3 regions of the Pseudomonas sp. DY-1 genome follow, and region 3 is predicted to be linked to each of the others. Evidence: predicted binding sites of a transcription regulator. Region 3 holds the regulator's gene; each other region holds the start of a gene.
The links. The regulator sigma-54, encoded in region 3, starts transcription at its own class of promoters, with help from an activator protein. The targets are predictions, from matches to a motif close to ANTGGCATNNANNTTGCTNT.
Positions count from the first base shown of each region.

Region 1: the regulator sigma-54 is predicted to act here: its motif matches at 5,944-5,963, upstream of D6Z43_RS08705 (circularly permuted type 2 ATP-grasp protein).
Region 2: the regulator sigma-54 is predicted to act here: its motif matches at 1,194-1,213, upstream of glnA (glutamate--ammonia ligase).

Region 1 covers NZ_CP032616.1:1,796,351-1,804,025, forward strand. The annotation lists gene D6Z43_RS08675 (AEC family transporter) at 1-406, opposite strand, end outside; gene D6Z43_RS08680 (rhodanese-like domain-containing protein) at 553-909, shown strand; gene D6Z43_RS08685 (cytochrome c) at 913-1,710, shown strand; gene D6Z43_RS08690 (proteasome-type protease) at 1,920-2,651, opposite strand; gene D6Z43_RS08695 (transglutaminase family protein) at 2,757-3,551, opposite strand; gene D6Z43_RS08700 (alpha-E domain-containing protein) at 3,548-4,498, opposite strand; gene D6Z43_RS08705 (circularly permuted type 2 ATP-grasp protein) at 4,501-5,910, opposite strand; gene D6Z43_RS08710 (peroxiredoxin) at 6,349-6,900, shown strand; gene ydcS (putative ABC transporter substrate-binding protein YdcS) at 7,168-7,675, shown strand, end outside.
Region 2 covers NZ_CP032616.1:4,601,805-4,609,479, reverse strand. The annotation lists gene thiI (tRNA uracil 4-sulfurtransferase ThiI) at 1-979, opposite strand, end outside; gene glnA (glutamate--ammonia ligase) at 1,311-2,714, shown strand; gene D6Z43_RS21725 (mechanosensitive ion channel family protein) at 2,966-5,167, opposite strand; gene D6Z43_RS21720 (DUF4124 domain-containing protein) at 5,446-5,997, shown strand; gene D6Z43_RS21715 (DUF4124 domain-containing protein) at 6,001-6,627, shown strand; gene glnL (nitrogen regulation protein NR(II)) at 6,862-7,675, shown strand, end outside.
Region 3 covers NZ_CP032616.1:3,112,551-3,120,225, reverse strand. The annotation lists partial or broken gene D6Z43_RS14735 (Fe-Mn family superoxide dismutase) at 65-280, shown strand; partial or broken gene D6Z43_RS14730 (ZIP family metal transporter) at 342-1,227, shown strand; gene D6Z43_RS14725 (HPr family phosphocarrier protein) at 1,292-1,564, opposite strand; gene rapZ (RNase adapter RapZ) at 1,581-2,438, opposite strand; gene ptsN (PTS IIA-like nitrogen regulatory protein PtsN) at 2,448-2,912, opposite strand; gene hpf (ribosome hibernation-promoting factor, HPF/YfiA family) at 2,929-3,237, opposite strand; gene D6Z43_RS14705 (RNA polymerase factor sigma-54) at 3,322-4,818, opposite strand; gene lptB (LPS export ABC transporter ATP-binding protein) at 4,967-5,692, opposite strand; gene lptA (lipopolysaccharide transport periplasmic protein LptA) at 5,692-6,228, opposite strand; gene lptC (LPS export ABC transporter periplasmic protein LptC) at 6,215-6,784, opposite strand; gene D6Z43_RS14685 (HAD family hydrolase) at 6,793-7,317, opposite strand; gene D6Z43_RS14680 (KpsF/GutQ family sugar-phosphate isomerase) at 7,317-7,675, opposite strand, start outside.

The DNA of each region.
Region 1 (7,675 bases), 1.3 Mb from region 3:
GGCTGAAATGCCCCACCGAGAGGACGAGGAAGAACGCCACCGCCAGCGCCAGCCCCTTCTCACCGAAGGCATAGAGGGCAATCGGCAGGCCCATGTTGCCGGAGTTGGGGAACAGGTAAGCCGGCACCAGGATGCGCCAGTCCTGGCGGAACACCCGGCTCAACAGGCTGCCGATCAACCCCATGACGAGCATCACCAGCACACAGGCGATAGCCAGCTGACCGAAGGCGTGGCGGTCGATCTCGGTGCGACTGAGCGTGGATAGCACCAGACTCGGCGTGCCGATATTCAGCACCAGGCGAGCGATGAACTCCGTGGGATAAGGCTGCCCCGACCGGGCCCAACCGTAACCGAGACCGGCAGCGATCAGCACCGGCGCCATGACCGCGAACAACTCGGCCAGCATGGCCACTCCTTAAAAGCTGCCGACTGCCGAACAGCGCGTCGAACTAAGCTCTGGTTATGACGGAAAACCGCGATCCTACTGGCCTGCGCCCCCTCCGATCAATTGTGCTAGGTTCGGGGGACACGCCTTATTCAGGAGCCGCCATCATGCGTACCCTGCTTGCTGCTCTCTCCCTTGCCCTGAGCCTGCCGGCCGTCGCCGGTGATACTGATCAGGCCGCCGCCGTCGAAGCGATGCGCCAACCCAATGCCGTGTTGATCGACGTGCGAACCCCCGAAGAAGTGGCCGAAGGCACCATTCCCGGCGCGCGCAACATCGGCTACGAAGCTATCAGCCAGCGAATTGCCGAGGTCGCCCCGGACAAGGACACCCCGATAGTGCTCTACTGCCGCAGCGGCCGCCGCTCCGGTATCGCCCAGGACAGCCTGAAGGACCTGGGCTACAGCCGGGTGATCAATGGCGGCGGCTACCTGGACCTGAAAACCGCCCTGCACAAGGACTGATCGATGCGCCATGCGCTTCTCGCCCTGCTGTTCTGCTTCACCCCGCTCCACGCCGCCGAGCTGACCCTGGAAATGCCCGGCGGCACACGCACCTGGGATACCGCCGCCCTGCTCGCCCATCCGCAAGCGCAGGAGGTGACCATTGTCGATGACGTCTCCTACAAGAAGTCCATGCGCTACCGCGCCGTGCCTTTATCGGCATTGCTGGAAGGCGTGAAGCCGGACGAACACCTGCAGGCCGTGGCGCTGGATGGCTTCGCCGCCGAACTGGCTGCAGCTCCGCTGTTGAACAGCAAGGGCGCCCGCGCCTGGCTGGCCATCGAAGACCCGGCCAAACCATGGCCGCCGCTGGCTGCCGGCAAGCCCAGCGCCGGGCCCTTCTATCTGGTCTGGACCAACCCCAAGGCCGCTCGCATCGGCCCGGAGCAATGGCCCTTCCAGGTAGCACGCATCCGCTACCTGCCCTCCGTGGCCGAGCGCTTCCCGGCCCTGCTCCCGGCCGACAACGCCGACGCCGGAGTACAGGCCGGCTTCGACCAGTTCCAGAAAAACTGCCTGGCTTGCCATCGCCTCAACGGCGCGGGTGATGCCCAGTTCGGCCCGGACCTGAACATCCCTCATAACCCCACCGAATACCTCGCCGGCGACTTCCTCCCCCGCTACATCCGCGACCCACAGAGCCTGCGTCGCTGGCCCCAGGGCAGAATGCCGGGCTTCTCTAAAGAAGCCATCACCGATGAAGAGCTCGGGCAGCTGATCGGCTACCTGAAGCACATGGCGGGGAGAAAGGTGGCGCCGTAGGTTTCCTGTAGCGCTGGCTGCTTCTGGGGGGATTGCTATCGCGAATGAATTCGCTCCTACAGGTGAAGGTTGGGTGCCTGCATTGCCCAACCGCCCTCACGCCAGCCCTCTCCCAGCGGGAGAAGGGGTAGATATCGTGCCGCAGGTGAGTTCGGCGCAGTCCCCGTAGGGGCGAACTCATTCGCCAAGGAGGCCGAAGGTCTCCCCGATCACACGTTGTATTCCACCGGTGGCGGTGGCAACTCGCTGATCAGGGCTTGCAGTCCTTCCGCCCATTGGCGGCGGATGTCGACGAAGTATTTGTCTTCCTCGGTCACCCGGTAGCCGGCGGGAAGAATCAGGCTGTCGCGGTGATACACCAGCAGGTCCAGTGGCATGCCTACGGATAGGTTGCTGCGGATGGTGGAATCAAACGACACCAGGGCACAGCGCAGGCCCTCTTCCAGGCTGGTGTCGAATTCCAGGTTGCGGTCGAGGATCGGCTTGCCGTACTTGCTCTCCCCCAGTTGCAGGAAGGGGGTGTCCACAGTGGCCTGGATGAAATTGCCTTGCGGATAGATGCTGTAGAGGTCCGGCGGGGTGCCGGCGATTTGCCCACCCACCAGGAACGAACAGGTCAGGTCGGTATTGCCCGCCAGCGGAGCACCATCGCGGGCGATGACTTCACGAATGGTTTCGGCCACCAGCGCAGTGGCGTCGTAGAGGGTGGGCACGGTGTTCAGATTCGGTCCCGGACCGCCTATGCGTTGCTTGAGCAGGTTGACCACGGACTGCGATGTAGCCAGGTTGCCGGCGCTCTGCAGGACGATCAGCCGCTCGCCGGTAACGCCGAAGGTATAGAGCTTGCGGAAGGTAGCGATGTGATCGATGCCCGCATTGGTTCGCGAGTCCGATACGAACACCAGGCCGTCGGCCAGGTGCATGGCGACGCAATAGGTCATGCCGGTTCTCCTTGTTGAGACTCTCCGCGTCGAATGTCCGGCCGCCGGCCCTGGCGGGCTGGCAGAAAGGGGCGGCCGGTCTCGCGGAACGCCGGGAAGCTCGCGTTACTGCACCTGCACCAGCAACGGCGGCGCGTCCACCTTGGCGTGCATCTGCTCGCCGCCACCGCCGCGACGCATGCCGCGCACCGGACAGGCATCCAGGTAGTCCAGTCCCACCGCCAGTTTCAGGTGACGCTCGGGGCGGGCCAGGTTGTTGGTCACGTCGAAGCTGTACCAGGCATCGCCCAGCCAAGCTTCGGCCCAGGCGTGGCTGGCGAGGTTCTGGTCATTGCCCTGGTACAGGTAACCGGAAACGAAGCGCGCCGGAATGCCCAGGCTGCGGGCACAGGCCAGGAATGCGTGGGTATGGTCCTGGCAGACTCCGGCACGACCGGCGAAGGCTTCGGCGGCGGTGCTGTCGACGCGGGTCACACCTTTCTTGAAGGGCATCTGCGCATGCAGCGCTTCCATCAGGTCGATCAGTCCACCCCGATCACGACGGTTCCCGCACTCAAGCGCGGCGAACTCCCGCAGGGCGTCGTCTGCCGTGGTCAGGCGGGTGAAACGCAGAAATGGCAAGGCCGAGTGTTTGTCGTGCTCGGCCTCACGTTTCTCGTCGATCTCCACCTGGCCACGGGCGCTGATGACGATGGAGTCATGGGGCTCGTCCAGGGTCAGTACATGAAAGATGTTGCCGAAGGGGTCGACCTGCGCACGCACCGGGCGCGGCAGGGTCAACTGCCAACTGAGCACGTGCTGGCGTTCGTTTTCCTGGGGAGTCAGGCGCAGGTACTGGATGCTCGCGCGGACCTGGTCGTCGTAGCGGTAAGTGGTGTCGTGGCGGATGGACAGTTTCATACAGCCTCCAGATACGAGCTATGGATGGCCCGAGCCAGTTGGCGGACCAGCAGGATGAAGTCGGTGAGCCACGTGTGCAGGCCCTCATCGAGGATTTCGTCGATGGCGGTGTAACGCAGCCGCGCGTCCAATTCCGCGGCCAGGCGCTGGGCCGGGCGACCGTTGTCTCCTGGCAGGTGGGCGAGGATGTCGTTCAGTTCTTCCATGCACGCGCGCAGCGAACGCGGTACGTCGGCGCGAAGCAGAAGCAGCTCGGAAACCTGACGGGCATCGGGCGAGCCCCGATACACCTCGGTGTAGGCCTCGAACGACGACAAGGCGCGGAGCAACGCGCTCCACTGGTAGTAGCCGCGTGCGGAACTGTCGCTGACCTCCTCTGACTCTTCGCCAAACATTTCGTAGCGCGAGTCCAGTAGGCGCAGGGTGTTGTCCGCGCGCTCGATGAAGGTGCCCAGGCGAATGAAGCAGTAGGCCTCGCCACGCATGATGGTGCCGTAGCTGGCGCCGCGGAACAGGTGCGAGCGCTCCTTTACCCACTCGCAGAAACGGCTGATTCCGTAGCGGCCAAGACCCTCGTTGGAGATGTTCAGCATCTCCAGCCAGGTGGCGTTGATGTTCTCCCAGATGTCGGCGGTGATCCGCCCGCGCACGGCATGGGCATTGATCCGGGCCGCGCGCAGACAGCTGAAGATGCTCGCCTGGTTGTCTGCGTCAAGGGCGAAGAAGTGCAGCATGCGCCCGGCGTTCAACTCACCATGTCGCTCCTGATAAAGCTCCAGGGTGCCGGTGCTTAGCAGCGACATGGCCAGTTCGTCCAGGCCATCGCCACGGCCGTCCTGGGGCATCAGCGACAGCGAATAACTGACTTCCAGCATGCGTGCCAGGTTTTCCGCGCGCTCCAGGTAGCGCGACATCCAGTAAAGCTCGGAGGCAGTTCTGCTCAGCATGATCAGTCCTCCACGATCCAGGTGTCCTTGGTACCGCCACCCTGGGATGAGTTCACCACCAGGGAGCCTTCACGCAGCGCCACGCGGGTCAGGCCGCCGGGCACCAGTCGGGTTTCCCGCCCGGAGAGCACGAAGGGCCGCAGGTCGATGTGGCGCGGGGCGATGCCCTTCTCGACGAAGGTCGGGCAGGTGGACAGACACAGCGTGGGCTGGGCGATGTAGGCCTCGGGGCGGGCCTTGAGGCGCTCGCGGAAGGCTTCGATTTCCTTGGCACTGGCGGCCGGCCCCACCAGCATGCCGTAGCCGCCGGAGCCCTGGGTTTCCTTGACTACCAGTTCGGGCAGATGGGCCAGCACATGGGACAGTTCTTCAGGCTTGCGGCATTGCCAAGTGGGCACGTTCTTCAGGATGGGCTCCTCATCCAGGTAGAAGCGGATCATGTCGCCGACGTAGGGATAGATGGATTTGTCGTCCGCCACGCCGGTGCCGATGGCGTTGGCCAGCACCACGTTGCCGGAGCGGTAGGCGGCCAGCAGGCCGGGCACGCCAAGCATGGATTCGGGGTTGAACGCCAACGGATCGAGGAAGGCATCGTCCAGCCGGCGGTAGATCACGTCGACCGGTTGCGGGCCGGCGGTGGTCCGCATGAACACCCGGTCGTCGCGGACGAACAGGTCAGCCCCTTCCACCAACTCCACGCCCATCTCGCGAGCGAGGAAGGCATGCTCGAAGTAGGCGCTGTTGAAGCGCCCCGGCGTCAGCACCACCACGCTGGGGTTGTCCAGCGGGCTGGAGCTCTTCAGCGTGTCCAGCAGCATGTTCGGGTAGTGATCGATAGGGGCGACGCGCTGGGCGGCGAAGAGCTCAGGAAACAGCCGCATCATCATCTTGCGGTCTTCGAGCATGTAGCTGACACCGCTCGGGGTGCGCAGGTTGTCTTCCAGCACGTAGTAGGTGCCATCACCATCGCGCACCAGGTCGACCCCGGCGATATGGGCGTAGATATCGCGGTGCAGATCCAGGTCCTGCATGGCGATCTGGTAGCCCTCGTTGGCCAGCACCTGCTCGGCAGGAATGATCCCGGCCTTGATGATCCGCTGGTTGTGATAGAGGTCGGCGAGGAACATGTTCAGCGCCTTCACACGCTGAATGCAGCCTTTCTCAACCACCCGCCATTCGCTCATGGGAATGGCACGGGGAATGGTGTCGAAGGGGATCAGGCGCTCGGTACCCTGTTCATCGCCGTAAAGAGTGAACGTGATACCGGCTCGGTGGAATAACAGGTCAGCCTCACGGCGTCGCTGGGCCAGAAGCTCCTCGGGGGTGTCGGCCAGCCAGCGGGCGAATTCCCGATAATGCGGACGGCACTCGCCACTCGCGTCATACATCTCGTCATAAAAAGTGCGGGACATGCCTAACTCCTTGTCACCACGGGCGAATACGCAGTCGCAAGCCCCGTGCCATCGCAACAACCGCTTGCCTTTCAATAACTTGCAGCACACGCGCAGTCGTAGCGCCCCAGACTGGTGCAGCTCGCGGAACCGAACTGACCATGTCGCCCTATTTGGCGGCGGTACAGGGTTGGACGGAATGCGACGGCGAGGTGTTCCCCCGGTTGTCCCGAAGGAACCGCCATCCCTGGAACGAACAGTCTAGCCCGGCCTCGTGCGGCCCTTGGGATCGATTGTTCTATGTATATGTTGCGATTTGGAATTTGTCCTATAACCCTCCGACCTAAGGTCATAGCCAGCTTCCTATGGTCGCCATTGCCCGGACGCATTTTCCAAGGTCGCGGGAGCCTTCCATACTTGCTCCATTCCAGTGCCCCCTCCTGCCCGGAGCAACCTGCCATGCTCACCATCGGAGACAAACTGCCGGCGTTCAACCTGCTGGCGGTAGACCACGACTCGGAACACGCCGCCACCCCGGAGAGCGCTTTCAAGCGCGTCAATCAGGACAGCCTCCTCGGCAAATGGAAGGTGCTGTTCTTCTGGCCCAAGGATTTCACCTTCGTCTGTCCTACCGAGATCAAGGCGTTCGCGGACCTGCTGGAGCAATTCAATGACCGCGACACCCAGCTGATCGGGGCCTCCACCGACAGCGAGTTCGTCCACCTCGCCTGGCGCCGCGACCACAAGGACCTCAAAGGGCTGAGCTTTCCCTGGTTGGCGGACATCCGGCACGAACTGACCAACGCCCTGGGCATCATCGACCGGCGCGAAGGCGTGGCCCTGCGCGCGACCTTCATCATCGACCCGGACAATGTCATCCGCCATGTCTCGGTGAACGATCTGCTGGTAGGTCGTAACCCGCAGGAAACCCTGCGCCTGCTCGACGCGCTGCTGACAGAAGAGCTGTGCCCCTGCAATTGGCACAAGGGTGAAGCGACCATCCATTTCTGAGGGTGCAACCGCACGAATTCATTCGCGAAGCAGATCGAAGATCTGCCTTGTTCACGCGGGGAAGCTGCGCTCCCCCTTTCGCGAATGAATTCGCTCCCACACCTCTCGCACCACTCCCAAGCCCCTTTCCTTGTCAGCCCCAAAGCCCCGAACTACGCTGCTCAATGCGAGTAGCGGCCGTATTTTTCGGCGCGCTTTCATCGCATCGCCAACGGCATGTAGTTCCGCCGAACAGGCTCCGCACGTCATGTACAACAGGAGTCGACAATGCCTTCGTTCAAACCAGCCTTCCTTTCATTCGCCGTCAGTTGCGCCTGCCTCATCGCCTCTGCCCAGGCTGCCGAACCGCTGAAGCAGCTCGGCAAGGGTGAAGGCCAGCTCGACATCATCGCCTGGCCCGGCTACATCGAACGCGGCGAGTCGGACAAGAACTACGACTGGGTCACTCAGTTCGAGAAAGACAGCGGCTGCAAGGTCAACGTGAAGACCGCCGCCACGTCCGACGAGATGGTCAGCCTGATGGCCAAGGGCGGCTACGACCTTGTCACCGCTTCCGGCGACGCCTCGCTGCGCCTGGTGTTCGGCAAACGGGTACAGCCGATCAACCCGGATCTGATCCCCAACTGGAAGACCCTCGACGAGCGTCTCCAGGACGCGCCCTGGCACACGGTGAAAGGCGTGCACTATGGCACCCCGTACCAATGGGGGCCGAACCTGCTGATGTACAACACCAAGCTGTTCAAGCAGGCGCCGGATAGCTGGGCCGTGGTCTTCG
Region 2 (7,675 bases), 1.5 Mb from region 3:
TGATGTCCTGCTTGTGGCTGGCGATCAGCGGACGCAGCACCAGCATGTCAGTGGCCGAATCGATCACCGAGAGGTTGGGCAGGGTCTGGCTGGATACCTGGGAAATGGCTTCGCCGGTCACCAGTGCATCCAGGGTCAGCTTGCGCGCCATGTGAGTCGAGGCGCGCAGCATCATCCGTTTGAGCACCACGCCCATCTGGCTGTTGTCGACCTTGCTGAGGATTTCGCCGACCACTTCCTCGAAGGGCACGCTGATGAATAGCACGCGCTGGGAACGGCCGAATTTCTCCCACAGGTAGTGGGCCACTTCCATCACGCCCAGTTCGTGGGCACGCCCGCCCAGATTGAAGAAGCAGAAGTGGGTCATCAGGCCGCGACGCATCATCTGATAGGCGGCGACGGTGGAGTCGAAGCCGCCGGACATCAGTACGAGGGTCTGTTCCAGGGAACCAAGCGGATAGCCGCCCATGCCATTGTGCTGGTGGTGGATGACGAACAGGCGCTGGTCGCGCACTTCCATCCGCACTTCCACTTCCGGGTTCTTCAGCGAGATGCCGGCTGCGTTGCACTCCTGGCGCAGGCGGCTGCCGACATGGCGCTCCAGCTCCATGGAGGTGAATTCGTGCTTGCCGGCGCGCTTGCAGCGCACGGCGAAAATCTTGCCGGGGATCTGGTCGGCGTAGTGCAGCTTGCACTTTTCCAGTACGTCGTCGAAGTCGCCCAGCGGGTACTCGTGCACTTCCAGGAAGTGCGTGATGCCCGGAGTGCAAGTGAGCCGCTCGATCATCTCGCGCAGCAGCTTCGGCTCGGTCTGCCGCGTCTGCACTTCCAGGTTGTCCCAAACGCCGGTCACCTCGAGCTCCGGGTCCAGGTCTTTAAGGACCGCGCGGATGTTCTTCGAGAGCTGACGGATGAAATGCTTGCGCACCGGCCGGCTCTTGATGGTGATTTCCGGGAAGACTTTGACGATGAGTTTCATGAAAACAGCGCTTGCGACGGCGGCCGAAAAAGAGGGGCGCGGATTATAGCGGAAATTGTTCAAGGTTTGACCAAAATCATTCAGCAAAGCTTTCTCTGCACCAAATTGGATCACGCGCACCACGCATGGCACGAAAACGGTGCGCAAAACTGTGCACAAACGGAGCGAAGCCCCCGCCAGCCGCGAGTTTAGGGCCATCTGCCCATTCCGGGGCACTGGCACGCAATTTGCTCCCTTGTGAGGCAGGTCGCCCTGGCGGACTATCCCGCTCCGGCTTCACCCCGATTTTTTGGGAGGCAAGGTCCCTGCCCCCAACCACCTGGAGGACAACATGTCGAAGTCGCTTCAACTGATTAAAGAACACGACGTGAAGTGGATTGATCTGCGCTTCACCGATACCAAAGGCAAGCAGCAGCACGTGACCATGCCGGCCCGTGACGCCGATGACGATTTCTTCGAACACGGCAAGATGTTCGACGGCTCCTCCATCGAAGGTTGGAAAGGCATCGAAGCCTCCGACATGATCCTGCTCCCGGACGACAGCACCGCCGTTCTGGACCCGTTCACCGAAGAGCCGACCGTGATCCTGGTCTGCGACATCATCGAGCCGAGCACCATGCAAGGCTACGATCGCGACCCGCGCGCCATTGCCCGCCGCGCCGAGGAGTTCCTCAAGACCACCGGCATCGGTGACACCGTATTCGTAGGCCCGGAGCCGGAGTTCTTCATCTTCGACGAAGTGAAGTTCAAGTCCGACATTTCCGGTTCCATGTTCAAGATCTTCTCCGAGCAGGCTTCCTGGAACACCGACGCTGACATCGAAGGCGGCAACAAAGGCCACCGTCCGGGCGTCAAAGGCGGCTACTTCCCGGTACCGCCGGTCGACCACGACCACGAAATCCGCACCGCCATGTGCAACGCACTGGAAGAAATGGGCCTGGTCGTGGAAGTTCACCACCACGAAGTGGCGACTGCCGGCCAGAACGAAATCGGCGTGAAGTTCAACACCCTGGTTGCCAAGGCTGACGAAGTTCAGACCCTGAAATACTGCGTGCACAACGTGGCTGACGCTTACGGCAAGACCGTGACCTTCATGCCGAAGCCGCTGTACGGCGACAACGGTTCGGGCATGCACGTTCACATGTCCATCTCCAAAGATGGCAAGAACACCTTCGCTGGCGAAGGCTATGCCGGCCTGTCCGACACCGCCCTGTACTTCATCGGCGGCATCATCAAGCACGGCAAGGCCCTGAACGGCTTCACCAACCCGTCGACCAACTCCTACAAGCGTCTGGTCCCGGGCTTCGAAGCCCCGGTAATGCTGGCCTACTCCGCCCGCAACCGCTCCGCCTCGATCCGTATCCCGTACGTGAACAGCCCGAAAGCCCGCCGTATCGAAGCGCGCTTCCCGGACCCGGCTGCCAACCCCTACCTGTGCTTCGCAGCTCTGCTGATGGCCGGTCTGGACGGTATCCAGAACAAGATTCACCCCGGCGATGCCGCTGACAAGAACCTGTATGACCTGCCGCCGGAAGAGGCCAAGGAAATCCCGCAGGTTTGCGGCAGCCTGAAAGAAGCCCTGGAAGAGCTGGACAAGGGCCGCGCGTTCCTGACCAAGGGCGGCGTGTTCAGCGACGACTTCATCGATGCCTACATCGAGCTGAAGAGCGAAGAAGAAATCAAGGTGCGCACCTTCGTGCACCCGCTGGAATACGACCTGTACTACAGCGTCTGATCCACGAATACCTATAAATAGCGTCAACATTAAGGCCTCCCTCGGGAGGCCTTTTTTATTGAGGAAACGCGGAGCGTGACCGCAAGGTAGGTTGGCGTAGAGCGCAGCGAAACCCAACGATTAGCGGTGCGGTTCGACATACGCCGGGCCTGGATGCCCCTATTGTTGGGTTTCGCTCCTCTACCCAACCTACGTCCGGGAAGCCATTTTGTTGCCCGGACACCCTGTACCGTGGGAGCCGATCCCTCCCCTCAGATCCCGCCATCCGCCGGCACGCCCTGCCCTTCCGACGGTTCAGCCCTTGGCTGGCGCATCCGGCTGAGCTGCACGTTCAGGCGCGGCATCGCCAACTCCAGGCCACTCTGGTCGAGACGCCTGCGCAGGCGCAGGTTGAACGCCCGCTGCACTTCCCATTGCTTGATCGGAGCGGTCTTGAAGCGGAAGCGCAGGATTGCCTGGCCATTGTCGAAGCTTTCCACGCCCTGCAACTCCAGGGGTGACCACAGGCTCCGGTAGACCGACGGATCGCCGCGTAGCTCTTTCGCCACCTCCTGCACCAGCGAAACGGCATCGTCGATCGGCATGCTCGACGGCACTGGCCAGCGGAACATGGCGTAGCCGAACTGCCGAGAGTAGTTCTTGATGCTCTTGATCTCACTGAACGGGATGGTGTGCACCACACCATCCAGGTCGCGCAGACGGACGGTGCGGATAGTCAGCCCCTCCACCGTGCCAAGGTGCCCGCCGACGTCGACGTAGTCGTCGATGGACAACGAGTCCTCGATGATGATGAACAGGCCGGTGATCAGGTCCGCCACCAGAGACTGCGCACCAAAACCGATCGCCAGGCCGATTACGCCGGCGCCGGCCAGCAGCGGCGTGACATTCATGCCCATGTTGGCCAGGGCAACGATAAGGGCGATCACCGCGATGGTAACGAACAGCACATTGCGAATCAGCGGCAGCATGGTCAGGGCGCGGGTATTCGGCCGGCTCCGGCCACCAACGCCGAGGCTGTGCTGTACGGCCGTGTCGGTGAGGATCCAGATCAGCCAGGCCACCAGCAAGGTGGTGCCGAAGCTGGCCATCTTCATGCTGATTTCCGAACCCTCGCCTTCGGCGTAGCGAATCAGCGACATGCCCCAGACCCTCAGCCCCACCTCGATGAAGAACAGCACCACGAAGAGGTGCACCAGGGTGAGACCGAACTTCTGCAATTGCTCGATGTAAGGAGCACTGCGCCGGCCCCCATCGCCACTGCGACCGGAGCGGCGACTGAGCAAGCCGATCACCGTCATGGCCACCACTGCCAGCACGGCGCAGACCAGGGCGCGGCGCAAGGCGACACTGCTGTCGGCCGCGGACACGAAAGTGGCGAACAGCGAGGTCCCTACCAGCAGCAGCACCGGCACGAACCACAGGGAGCCGACCAGCTCCACCAGCTCGTGCAGGCCCCGGCGCTTGAGGCGGCGCTCCAGCGGCTGGTTGCGGATCAGGTGGGCGATGGGACGACGGAAACGCAGCACGAACAGCGCAGTGAGCACGGCGGCAGTGGCGTTGGCCAGGGTGCTAAGACAAATCGCCGTGTGCTCGCCGAGGCCGGCGATCAGCCTTGGGTCATGGGCCGCCTCACCGAGCGCAGCCAGGCTGCCAATCAACCACAGCGGTCGGAAAGCCTGGCGACGCAGGATGTCCAGTGCCCGAATACGGTGCGGACCGCTGAGCAGTGACAGGCAGATCACGCAGAGCGCGGAGAACAAGGTGCCGCAAACCAGCACGTAGGCCATCAGCATCGCCAGCATCTTGCTCAGTGAACTTGGCAACACGAACGACAGGTACAGGGTTATGAAGAAGGCGATCAGCCACGGGCCCAGCTTGCGCAGTGCGAACAGCACGAGGTCGCGAGTCTTCGGATGCTGTGGCAGCTCAGCCGACAGTCCGAAACGCTCGCGCATGCGCCGCCCCAGCCAGAGCAGGGCGCTGGCCAGGCAGGCCCAGAGCAGGATGACCACGGCGAAGTTGAACACGATGCCCGGCCAGTCGCGCCATCCGGGCAGGCGCTCCTCCACCTCCGCGCGCGCCAGTTGGAATTGGTTACTCCAGATCACCAACGGACTGTTGTCGCCCTGGAACTGCTTCTCCAGGCTGCCCAGGGTATCGCCGATCAAGCCGAGCACCCCGCTCTCGCTCTCCTTCTCCTTGCCGGTAACGTCACGCAATTGCTTCAGTTTCTTCAGCAAGTCGGTGCGCTGCTGATCGTTCTCCAGGGTCTTGATCACCTGGTTGAGCGACTGTTCGAGCTGGGCATTGCTGACCTGCTCGCCGCCCGAGGTACTCCCCGCCAGCGGATTGGGCAGCGCCGCCTGCCCCTGCGCCGGACAGAGCAGTCCGACGAGCAGGCAGAGGAGCAACGGATACAGGAAACGGGGGGCGAAAAAGGATGGTATCGGCACGAGAGAGTCATCCAACAAACGATGAAAGCGATCCGCATCATACAAAAGCCGGCTCCCGGCCCATCCGCAAGCAGCGGGCGGCGGAGCAGGCCACGAAGGCAAGACTGACAGCGGCGGTCGCCCACAGTTCGCTCGGGCCGGGAGTAGCACGGGAATTCCAGAAATGTCCCAACGTGTTGCAGCGCACACCGGCGGCCCCGACGCTGTCGCACAATGCCCGACTTGCCAGCCCGCCATCCGGGTGCAAGGCTTGGCATGACCTTCCGGAGACCGCCACCATGCGCCTCATCATCAGTTGCCTGCTGCTTGCCGTCGCGCTGCCAGCCGCCGCACAGATCTACAAGTACACGGACGCCAACGGCAACACGGTATTCACCAACCAGCCTCCGGATGGCACCGCCACCGAGAAGGTAGAGCTGCCACCAACCAACGCCGTCCAGATCCAGCCGCCGAGCCAACCGATCAACGACGCCAGCGCGGAACAGCAGGCGGCCTACCGCGTATTAGAACTGACCGACATTCCGGATGAAGAGGCCCTGCGCGCCAACAACGGCACCTTCAGCGTCGGCGTGCGCCTGGAACCGCGCCTGCAACCCGGCCACAGCCTGCGCCTGCGCCTGGACGGCGAGCCCTATGGGCCGCCAACCAACGTGCCGCGCCTGCAACTGACGAACGTCGACCGCGGCGAACACAGCGTGGCGGTGGATGTTCTCTCCGGCACCACTGTGGTGCAGAGCAGCGCCCCCGTCTCCTTCACCGTCCAGCGGGTCAACACCAGCAGCCCAGCGCTGCGCCCGCCGCCAGCTCCCACTCCACGGCCCAGTAACTGACTGATGACCCGATTCCTGCTCCTCGCCCTGCTGCTCCTCGGCCAGCCCGCGCTGGCCGAGGTCTACACCTACATCGACGATGAAGGTAACCGCGTCTTCACCGACCAGCCCAAGCCGGGCAACGCCAAGCGCCTGGAAATCGCCCCCGCTCCCAACGAAATGAACGCACCCAGGGATATCCAGCCGCCGCCTCTCTACCCCAAGCCCATTCCCCGCGAACAGGGCTATCAGGTCCTGCGTATCCTGGTACCCGAGCCCGACGCCACTATTCGCGATGGCGAAGGCAACCTGATCGTCAGTGCGGTGAGCGAACCCGGCCTGCGCGCCAATCACAGCTATCGCCTGCTGCTGGACGGCAAACCTGTGGGCGAACCGGGCCGCAGCCCGGTGTTCCCGCTGAAGAACCTGGACCGCGGCACCCATCAACTGGCAGTTGAGATCATCGACGCTCAGGGCCGAATGGTTGAGCGCACCCCCGGTCAGCCAGTGCATATCGTGCGTATATCGCTATCGCAGAAGCGTCTGGCCCGCCCCTGCGAGAAAGACGACTACGGCGTACGCCCCGAATGCCCACTCAAGGACAAGCCCGAGGAAGAGGATGACGACATCGCCATCCTGCCGTTCATCTGATCCCACCCTCCCAGCGGTGGGCTGAGGTTCGCCCTGGCCCACCCGACCAATGCGCACCATTGCGGTGCAACGCACTGCACCGCTTTCTATACTCTCCCCATTTTGGTTCACCTCGAACCGGACGATCTGCTCTGAAAAGCGGCCGCCACCGGCATAAATCCTGTATCAACGCGACTTTTCAGGGCTTTGGTTTGCTTCTTGCATTTTCCTGTCATCGCCACGAGCGCCGAAGCCATGACCATCAACGACGCCCTGCACCGACTGTTGCTCGACAACCTGACCACCGCGGTGATCCTGCTCAACGCCGACCTGCGCCTTGAGTACATGAACCCGGCGGCGGAAATGCTCCTGGCCGTCAGCGGCCAGCGCAGCCATGGCCAGTTCATCAGCGAACTCTTCACCGAATCTCCCGAAGCCCTCACCTCGCTACGCCAGGCGGTTGAACAGGCGCACCCCTTCACCAAGCGCGAGGCGATGCTGACTTCGCTTTCGGGCCAGACCCTGACCGTGGACTATGCGGTGACGCCTATCCTCAATCGCGGCGAAACCCTGTTGCTGTTGGAAGTCCATCCGCGTGACCGCCTATTGCGGATAACCAAGGAAGAGGCGCAGCTGTCCAAACAGGAAACCACCAAGCTGCTGGTACGCGGGCTCGCCCACGAAATCAAGAACCCCCTCGGCGGTATCCGTGGTGCCGCGCAGCTGCTCTCCCGGGAACTGCCGGAAGAGCACTTGAAGGACTACACCAACGTCATCATCGAAGAGGCCGATCGCCTGCGGAACCTTGTGGACCGCATGCTCGGTTCGAACAAGCTGCCGTCGCTGGCCATGACCAACGTCCACGAAGTGCTGGAGCGGGTCTTCAGCCTGGTGGAAGCGGAAAGCCAGGGCGGCATCAATCTGGTGCGCGACTACGACCCGAGCATTCCTGACGTGTTCATCGACAAGGAGCAGATGATCCAGGCCGTGCTCAATATCGTGCGCAACGCCATGCAGGCCCTCTCCGCCCAGAGCGATCTGCGCCTCGGCCGCATTACCCTGCGCACCC
Region 3 (7,675 bases):
CTCGCAACGACCGGTTGCCCGGCGTCGGAAGTAATGCGCCTGCGATGCCGGGCCACTTCTCCACTTGAGCGTGGCCAGGACGGGGCATCTGCTGGTGGAAAGTTCGGCCAACCAGGACAGTCCCTTGATGCAGGGAAACACACCGATCCTGGGGCTGGACGTCCAGGAGCATGCCCATTACCTGCGATACCAGAATCACAGGCCCGACTACATCGGCGCCGTCTACAACGTCGTTGATTGGGCTGAGTTTGGTCAGCGCTACCGGCAGGCCCTGATCTGAACCGCTTGGTGGACGAAGGGCGGGCCTCCGTTCGCATCTACGAAATTCAACAAGGTCCAGCATGCAGACTTTTTTGATTACCAGCGGCCGTTCCGTCCGTCTGTTCATTGGCGCGCTGGTGGCACTGGCTGGCCTCTTTATCCTGTTGATGCAGGCGTCGATTGCCTTGCGTCTGGTGCTTGAGGCGCATCTCTGGCAGGCGCTGCGCGCCGGTTCGCTTTGTGCGCTGGGAACGGCACTGGGGGCACTGCTGGTGCTTTTCCTGCGCAGTATCTCCGGATGGCTTTCCGATAGTCTGATGGGCTTTGGGGCTGGGGTCATGCTCGCCGCCACCGTGTTTTCCCTGCTGATGCCTGGGCTGGCAGCCGCAGGGGAACTGGGGTTCTCGAAGTGGGCGGCGGGTGCACTGATGAGCTTCGGTCTGCTACTGGGCGCGGCCTGTTCGGTCTTGGCAAGGTGCTGCCGCAGCCGCGGTTGGAGTTAGATGGTCAGGGCAAGCGGGTGATCATCACGCCGCGCGTGCTGCTTTTCGTTATCGCGATCGTGCTACACAACATTCCAGAAGGAATGGCCGTCGGAGTCGCAGCAGGGGCGGGGCTGGCGGGTGCCGATAGCCTGGCCCTGGGAATTGCACTGCAAGATATTCCGGAAGGACTGATTATTTCCCTTTTACTCGCCGGTTGCGTATGTCGCGAGGCCGCGCGCTACTGATCGGCGCTGCGTCTGGCCTGGTGGAGCCGCTATTCGCAGTGCTCTGTGCCTGGTTGGTCCAGGTTTCGGTGCTGTCATTGCCCTGGGGATTGGCCCTTGCCGCAGGCGCGATGCTCTTCGCCGTAGTCCAGGAGATCATCCCCGAGTCTCACCGAAAAGGGCATGAGACAGCTGCCAGCCTGGGTCTGGCTGCGGGCTTCTGCCTGATGATGGTGCTGGATACTGCGCTGGCCTAACGGCGGTAGGTGAATCGTGCCTTGCTTCTTGTTGGCGGGAGCCTGAGCGGGGGCAGGGAGGGAATTACTCGCCTTCGTCGAACTTGTTGTTGATCAGCTCGATCAAGGCATTGAGGGCGTCGTCATCTTGCTCGCCTTCGGTATGCAGGTGGATGGGGGTGCCTTTACCTGCGGCGAGCATCATTACCGCCATGATGCTTTTCCCGTCGACCAGGCTTTCCGATGTGCGACCCACGCGAATCTGGCAGGGATAACGACCGGCCACGCCGACGAACTTAGCCGCTGCCCGGGCGTGCAGGCCAAGCTTGTTGATGATTGTGATCTCGCAGGCGGGCATCGCGTTTCCAATCCTTCTAACTGAGGTCGCGGTGGCGAACCTGGACATTCTTCAAGCTGGGTTTCAGTGCCGCCCCCAGGCGATTGGCAATGTACACCGAGCGGTGGTGCCCACCGGTGCAGCCAATGGCAATAGTGACATAGGCCCTGTTACTGGCGGCAAAGCGCGGTAGCCATTTACTCAGATAGCTGTGGATATCCTGATACATCTCCTCCACATCCGGTTGGCCTGCGAGATATTCTTCGACCACCGAATCAAGCCCCGAATGGTCGCGCAACTCCGGCTTCCAGTAGGGGTTGGGCAGGCAGCGCACATCGAACACCAGGTCGGCATCCACAGGCATGCCACGCTTGAAGCCGAATGACTCGATCAGGAAGGCCGTACCGGGCTCGGGTTGATTGAGTAGGCGTAGCTTGATGCTGTCACGCAGCTGGTAAAGATTGAGATGCGTGGTGTCGATCTTCAGGTCGGCGAGATCGGCGATGGGTGCCAACAGCAGTTCTTCGTCCCGGATGGCTTCGGCCAGGGAGCGATTGTCATTGGTCAGTGGATGGCGCCGGCGTGTTTCGGAGAAGCGTTTGAGAAGAGTGTCGTGTTCGGCGTCGAGGTAAAGCACGTCGCATTTGATGTGACGATTGCGAGCCTCGACGAGCAGCTCGGGGAAACGTTGCAACTGACTGGGCAGGTTGCGCGCGTCGATGGATACAGCCACCTGGGGTTGCAGCAGTTCGGTGTGCAACAGTGCCCGCTCGGCCAGCTCGGGAAGCAGGGCGGCAGGAAGGTTGTCGATACAGTAGTAACCGTGGTCCTCGAGAACATCGAGGGCGGTGCTCTTGCCCGACCCGGAGCGGCCGCTGACGATGATCAGGCGCATGATGAAGCCCTAGCGTCCGCTCTGCACGTCCACCACTACCTGGTAGAGGCTGGTGCTGTCGGGAGCCTGGCGCAGACGCTCGCGCACATCGCTGCGGTCAAGCATGCTGGCTATCTGTCGGAGCAATTCAAGGTGCTCATCGGTGGCAGCTTCCGGGACCAGCAGGACAAACAGCAGGTCAACCGGAGCACCGTCGATGGCGTCGAAATCAACTGGCGCGTCAAGGCGCAGCACGGCGCTTATGGGCGCGATGCAGCCGATGAGGCGACAGTGGGGAATGGCGATGCCGTTGCCGAAACCGGTGGAACCGAGCTTCTCCCGGGCTACCAGGCTTTCGAAAATATCCTGGTTATCGAGGTCGGGGAGGTCACGGGAAACCAGCTTGGCAATCTGTTCCAGTACACGCTTTTTGCTGCCGCCCGGCACGTTCACCAGGGAACGGCCGGGGGTCAGGATTTGCTCGAGTCGAATCATAAGAGGGGGAAGAGTGTCAGCGGGCCGTAGCGCCCTGCTGGCGATTCAACTGCTTTTCCTTGTGTTTGATCAGTTGGCGGTCAAGTTTGTCGGTGAGCAGATCGATGGCGGCGTACATGTCTTCATGTTCCGCATTGGCCACGACCTCCCCGCCGGCGATGTGCAAGGTGGCTTCGATCTTTTGTTTCAGTTTCTCGACCTCCATGATGACTTGCACATTGGTGATCTTGTCGAAGTGGCGCTCGAGCCGGCCAAGTTTCTCGCCGACATAATCGCGCAGGGCGTCGGTCACATCCAGTTGATGTCCACTGATGTTGACTTGCATACCGCTTTCTCCTTATTGCCCGTGTATAAGAGACAGGCTAACGGGCCTGCCACCGGAACACTTTGGCGTGGGTCAATTTCCGCGTCACATCAGTCGCTTCCGCTCGCTGGAAGGCGCTATCCCAAGGGATTCGCGATACTTGGCTACTGTGCGACGGGCCACTTGAATGCCCTGTGCCTCCAGTAAACCAGCGATCTTGCTGTCGCTCAACGGCTTTTTCGGATTTTCCGCTGCGACCAGTTTCTTGATGATTGCGCGGATCGCGGTAGACGAACATTCACCGCCTTCCGAGGTGCTTACGTGGCTGGAGAAAAAGTACTTCAGCTCGTAGATTCCGCGGGGAGTGTGCATGTATTTCTGGGTAGTCACGCGCGAGATTGTGGACTCGTGCATACCTACGGCTTCGGCGATGTCATGCAGGACCAGGGGTTTCATCGCCTCTTCGCCATACTCCAGGAAGCCGCGCTGGTGCTCGACGATCTGGGTGGCGACCTTCATCAGAGTCTCGTTTCGGCTCTGCAGGCTCTTGATGAACCAGCGAGCCTCCTGAAGCTGATTGCGCATGAAGGTGTTGTCGGCGCTGGAATCGGCGCGACGAACGAAACCCGCGTAGTGCGGATTGACCCGCAGGCGCGGTACGGCTTCCTGGTTTAGCTCAACCAGCCAGCGTTCGTTGTGCTTGCGGACGATCACGTCGGGTACGACGTACTCGGGTTCGCTGGCTTCGATCTGCGAGCCGGGACGTGGATTCAGGGCCTGAATCAGTTCGATGATCTGGCGCAGTTCGTCTTCCTTGACCTTCATGCGCCGCATCAACTGGCTGTAGTCACGGCTGCCGAGCAGGTCTAGGAAGTCACCAGCCAGACGTTGGGCCTCGGTCAGCCACGGGGTGCCCGGAGGCAGCTGGCGAAGTTGCAGGATCAGGCATTCGCGCAGGTCGCGGGCACCGATGCCTGCGGGCTCGAACTGTTGGATGCGATGAAGGACGACTTCGACTTCGTCCAGCTCGATACCGAGCTCGGGGTCGAAGGCCTCGACTATCTCTGCCAGCGTCTCTTCGAGGTAACCGTCGTTATTGATGCAGTCGATGAGGGTGACACCAATCAGGCGGTCGGTGTCTGACATGGGGGCCAGGTTCAGCTGCCAGAGCAGGTGGCTCTGCAGGCTTTCACCGACCGAGGTGCGCGAGGTGAAATCCCACTCGTCGTCATCGTTGCTCGGCAGGCTGCTGGCGCTGGTCTGGTAGACATCTTCCCAGGCCGTATCGACAGGGAGTTCGCTGGGAATGCGTTCGTGCCATTCGCCATCTTCCATGGCTTCGGCATTGGTTTCGACGCTGGACTCCTGGAAGCTGGCTTCCTGGCTACTCGTGTTAGGCAGTTGGTCGCCTTCGGCCATCGGGTCGGAGGTGTCGAAATCGTCGCCATCCTCCTGCCGCTCAAGCATGGGATTGGACTCCAGTGCTTCCTGGATCTCCTGCTGGAGGTCCAGGGTGGAGAGTTGGAGTAGGCGGATGGCCTGTTGCAGCTGAGGGGTCATCGTCAGCTGCTGGCCCATCTTAAGGACTAGCGATGGTTTCATGGCAGAGGGCTTAGCACCTTGATTCGCCGGCGCTCACGCGCCATCCACAACAGGGCGCCGAAGCGCCACCAGGAAGCAAATTATATGCCTGACCTTGAAGGATTTTCCTAGCTCGCGCAACCCATCTTGTAGGAGATGTCGCGGGAGGCTACAGGCGGAACTCGTGGCCCAGATAGACTTCCTTCACCAGCTGGTTGGCCAGGATGGCTTCCGCACTACCCTCGGCAATCAGTTGTCCGTCACTGACAATGTAGGCGGTCTCGCAGATGTCCAGCGTTTCACGGACGTTGTGGTCGGTGATGAGCACACCGATTCCCTTGGCCTTGAGATGATGGATTATCTGCTTGATATCGCCCACGGAAATCGGGTCCACGCCGGCGAACGGTTCGTCCAGCAGGATGAATTTCGGGGAGGTAGCCAGCGCCCGGGCGATTTCCACCCGACGGCGCTCACCGCCTGACAGGCTCATGCCGAGACTGTCGCGAATGTGGCTGATGTGGAACTCCTGCAGCAGGCTTTCCAGCTCCTTGCGGCGCGTGGCGCGGTCGAGGTCCTTGCGGGTCTCGAGGATCGCCATGATGTTGTCCGCCACGCTGAGCTTGCGGAAGATCGAGGCTTCCTGCGGCAGGTAGCCGATGCCCGCACGGGCGCGGCCATGCATGGGCTGATGGGTGACGTCCTGCTGGTCGATCAGGACGCGGCCCTGGTCGGCCTGAACCAAGCCGACAATCATGTAGAAGCAGGTGGTCTTGCCGGCACCGTTGGGGCCGAGAAGGCCAACGATTTGTCCGCTGTCGATCGACAGGCTGACATCGCGGACCACCTGGCGGCTCTTGTAGCTCTTGGCCAGATGCTGGGCTTTGAGAGTCGCCATTACTGTGCTTTCTGCTCTTTCTTCTTCGGCTGGATGACCATGTCGATTCGCGGACGCGGAGTGGTCACGTTATTGCCGGTAGCGCGGCCTGCGTTGACGATCTGGCGCTGGGTGTCATAGACGATCTTCTCGCCTTCGAAGGTGTTGCCTTCCTGAACCACCTTGGCCTGGTCGAGCAGAATGATGCGCTCGTTGGCCGCGAAGTACTGGATGGTCAGGCCATAGGCCTTGACTATTTCCTTGTCCACCGCAGGCTTCTGTTCGTAGTAAGCGGGCTTGCCGACCGAGGTGAAGACCTCGACATCGCCATTCGCGTCCTGGGTAATGGTGACGGTATCGCCGGTGATCTTCAGGGTTCCCTGGGTGATCACGACGTTGCCGCGGTAGACCGCGACGCCCTGCTTGTCATCGAGCTCGGCGCTGTCGGCCTGGACGCGAATCGGTTGATCGCGGTCCGTGGGCAGGGCCCAGGCGGCAGCACTTCCGAGTGCGGTACCCAGGCTGAGCAACAGGGGGAGGGTTTTAACGAACCTCATGCTGGCCTCTTACGTTGGACTGCAGGATCATCCTGCTGTCATTCAAGTACGCTTTCATTCCTTGTGCCGTGGTCACCCCATTGGCCGCGTCGATTCTAACGGCTTGCTGGGTCTGCGCATATTCCTCGTCAGGGAACACGGTCAGGCGGCTAGTGGTCAGGATGGTCGGGCGCCCCTTGCCGTCGGTGCGCGCCACCCGGACCTTGTCGATCAGTTCGACCTGCTTGCCTTCAGGGCCGACTTCGCCTCGCTCGCTTTGTACGTGCCAGGGGTATGCGGTGCCGCGATGCAGGAGCAGGTCCGGATTGGTCAGCAGTGTGACATCAGTGGCCTTTATATGTTCGAGGTGGGTCGCGGTCATTTCGTAGTGGAGCTTGCCATCTTCCTGGAACTGGGTGCTCTTGCCATTTTCCACGTAGAAATCGATGGCGTTGTCGTTGCCTGTGGCTGCTGTCCGGTCCATGAAGCTTTCGGGACGGATATTCCAGTACCCCAGAGCGATGAGTAGCGCCGCGATCGGGGTCAGGATCAGCGCAAGGCGGATGTTCTTTGGCATGAAAAACCTCAGAGATAAGCAGCTTGCGCCGCTTCCAGGCTGCCCTGGGCGCGCAGTATGAGTTCGCAGAACTCACGGGCTGCGCCTTCGCCGCCACGTGCCTGGGTGATGCCATGGGCATGCTGGCGGACGAAAGCATCGGCGTTGGCCACGGCCATGCCCAGGCCGACACGGCGAATCACCGGTAGGTCGGGAAGGTCGTCACCGAGGTAGGCGACCTGATCATAATTCAACCCCAGTTCCGCGAGCAGGCCGTCGAGGACAGCCAGTTTGTCTTCGCGCCCCTGGAACAGATGCTGTATGCCGAGGTTCTGTGCGCGACGCTCGACAACCTCCGACTGGCGGCCGCTGATGATGGCAGTGCGCACGCCAGCATTCATCAGCATCTTGATGCCTTGGCCGTCGAGGGTGTTGAAGGTCTTGAATTCTCCGCCGCCGGGTAGGAAGTAGAGGCGGCCGTCGGTCAGCACGCCGTCCACGTCGAACACGGCCAGGCGAACGGCCTTGGCACGAGTGAGGAGTTCATTGCTCATCAGATCACTCCGGCGCGGGTCATGTCATGGATATGCAGGGCGCCGATGGGGCGGTCGTCTTCATCGACCACAACCAGCACGTTGATCTTGTGGTCGTCCATGATCTTCAGCGCTTCAGCTGCAAGCATGTCGGGGCGTACGGTCTTGCCGTGCACCGTCATGACGTCGTCGATGCTGGCCTGGCGCACATCGACACCTTTGTCCAAAGTGCGGCGCAGGTCGCCGTCGGTGAATATGCCGGCGAGGTGGCCGTCACTTTCCACCACCGCGGTCATGCCCAGGCCCTTGCGTGTCATTTCCAGCAGGGCTTCGCGCAGCGGCGTACCGCGGGCGACGCTGGGCAGGCTTTCGCCGCTGT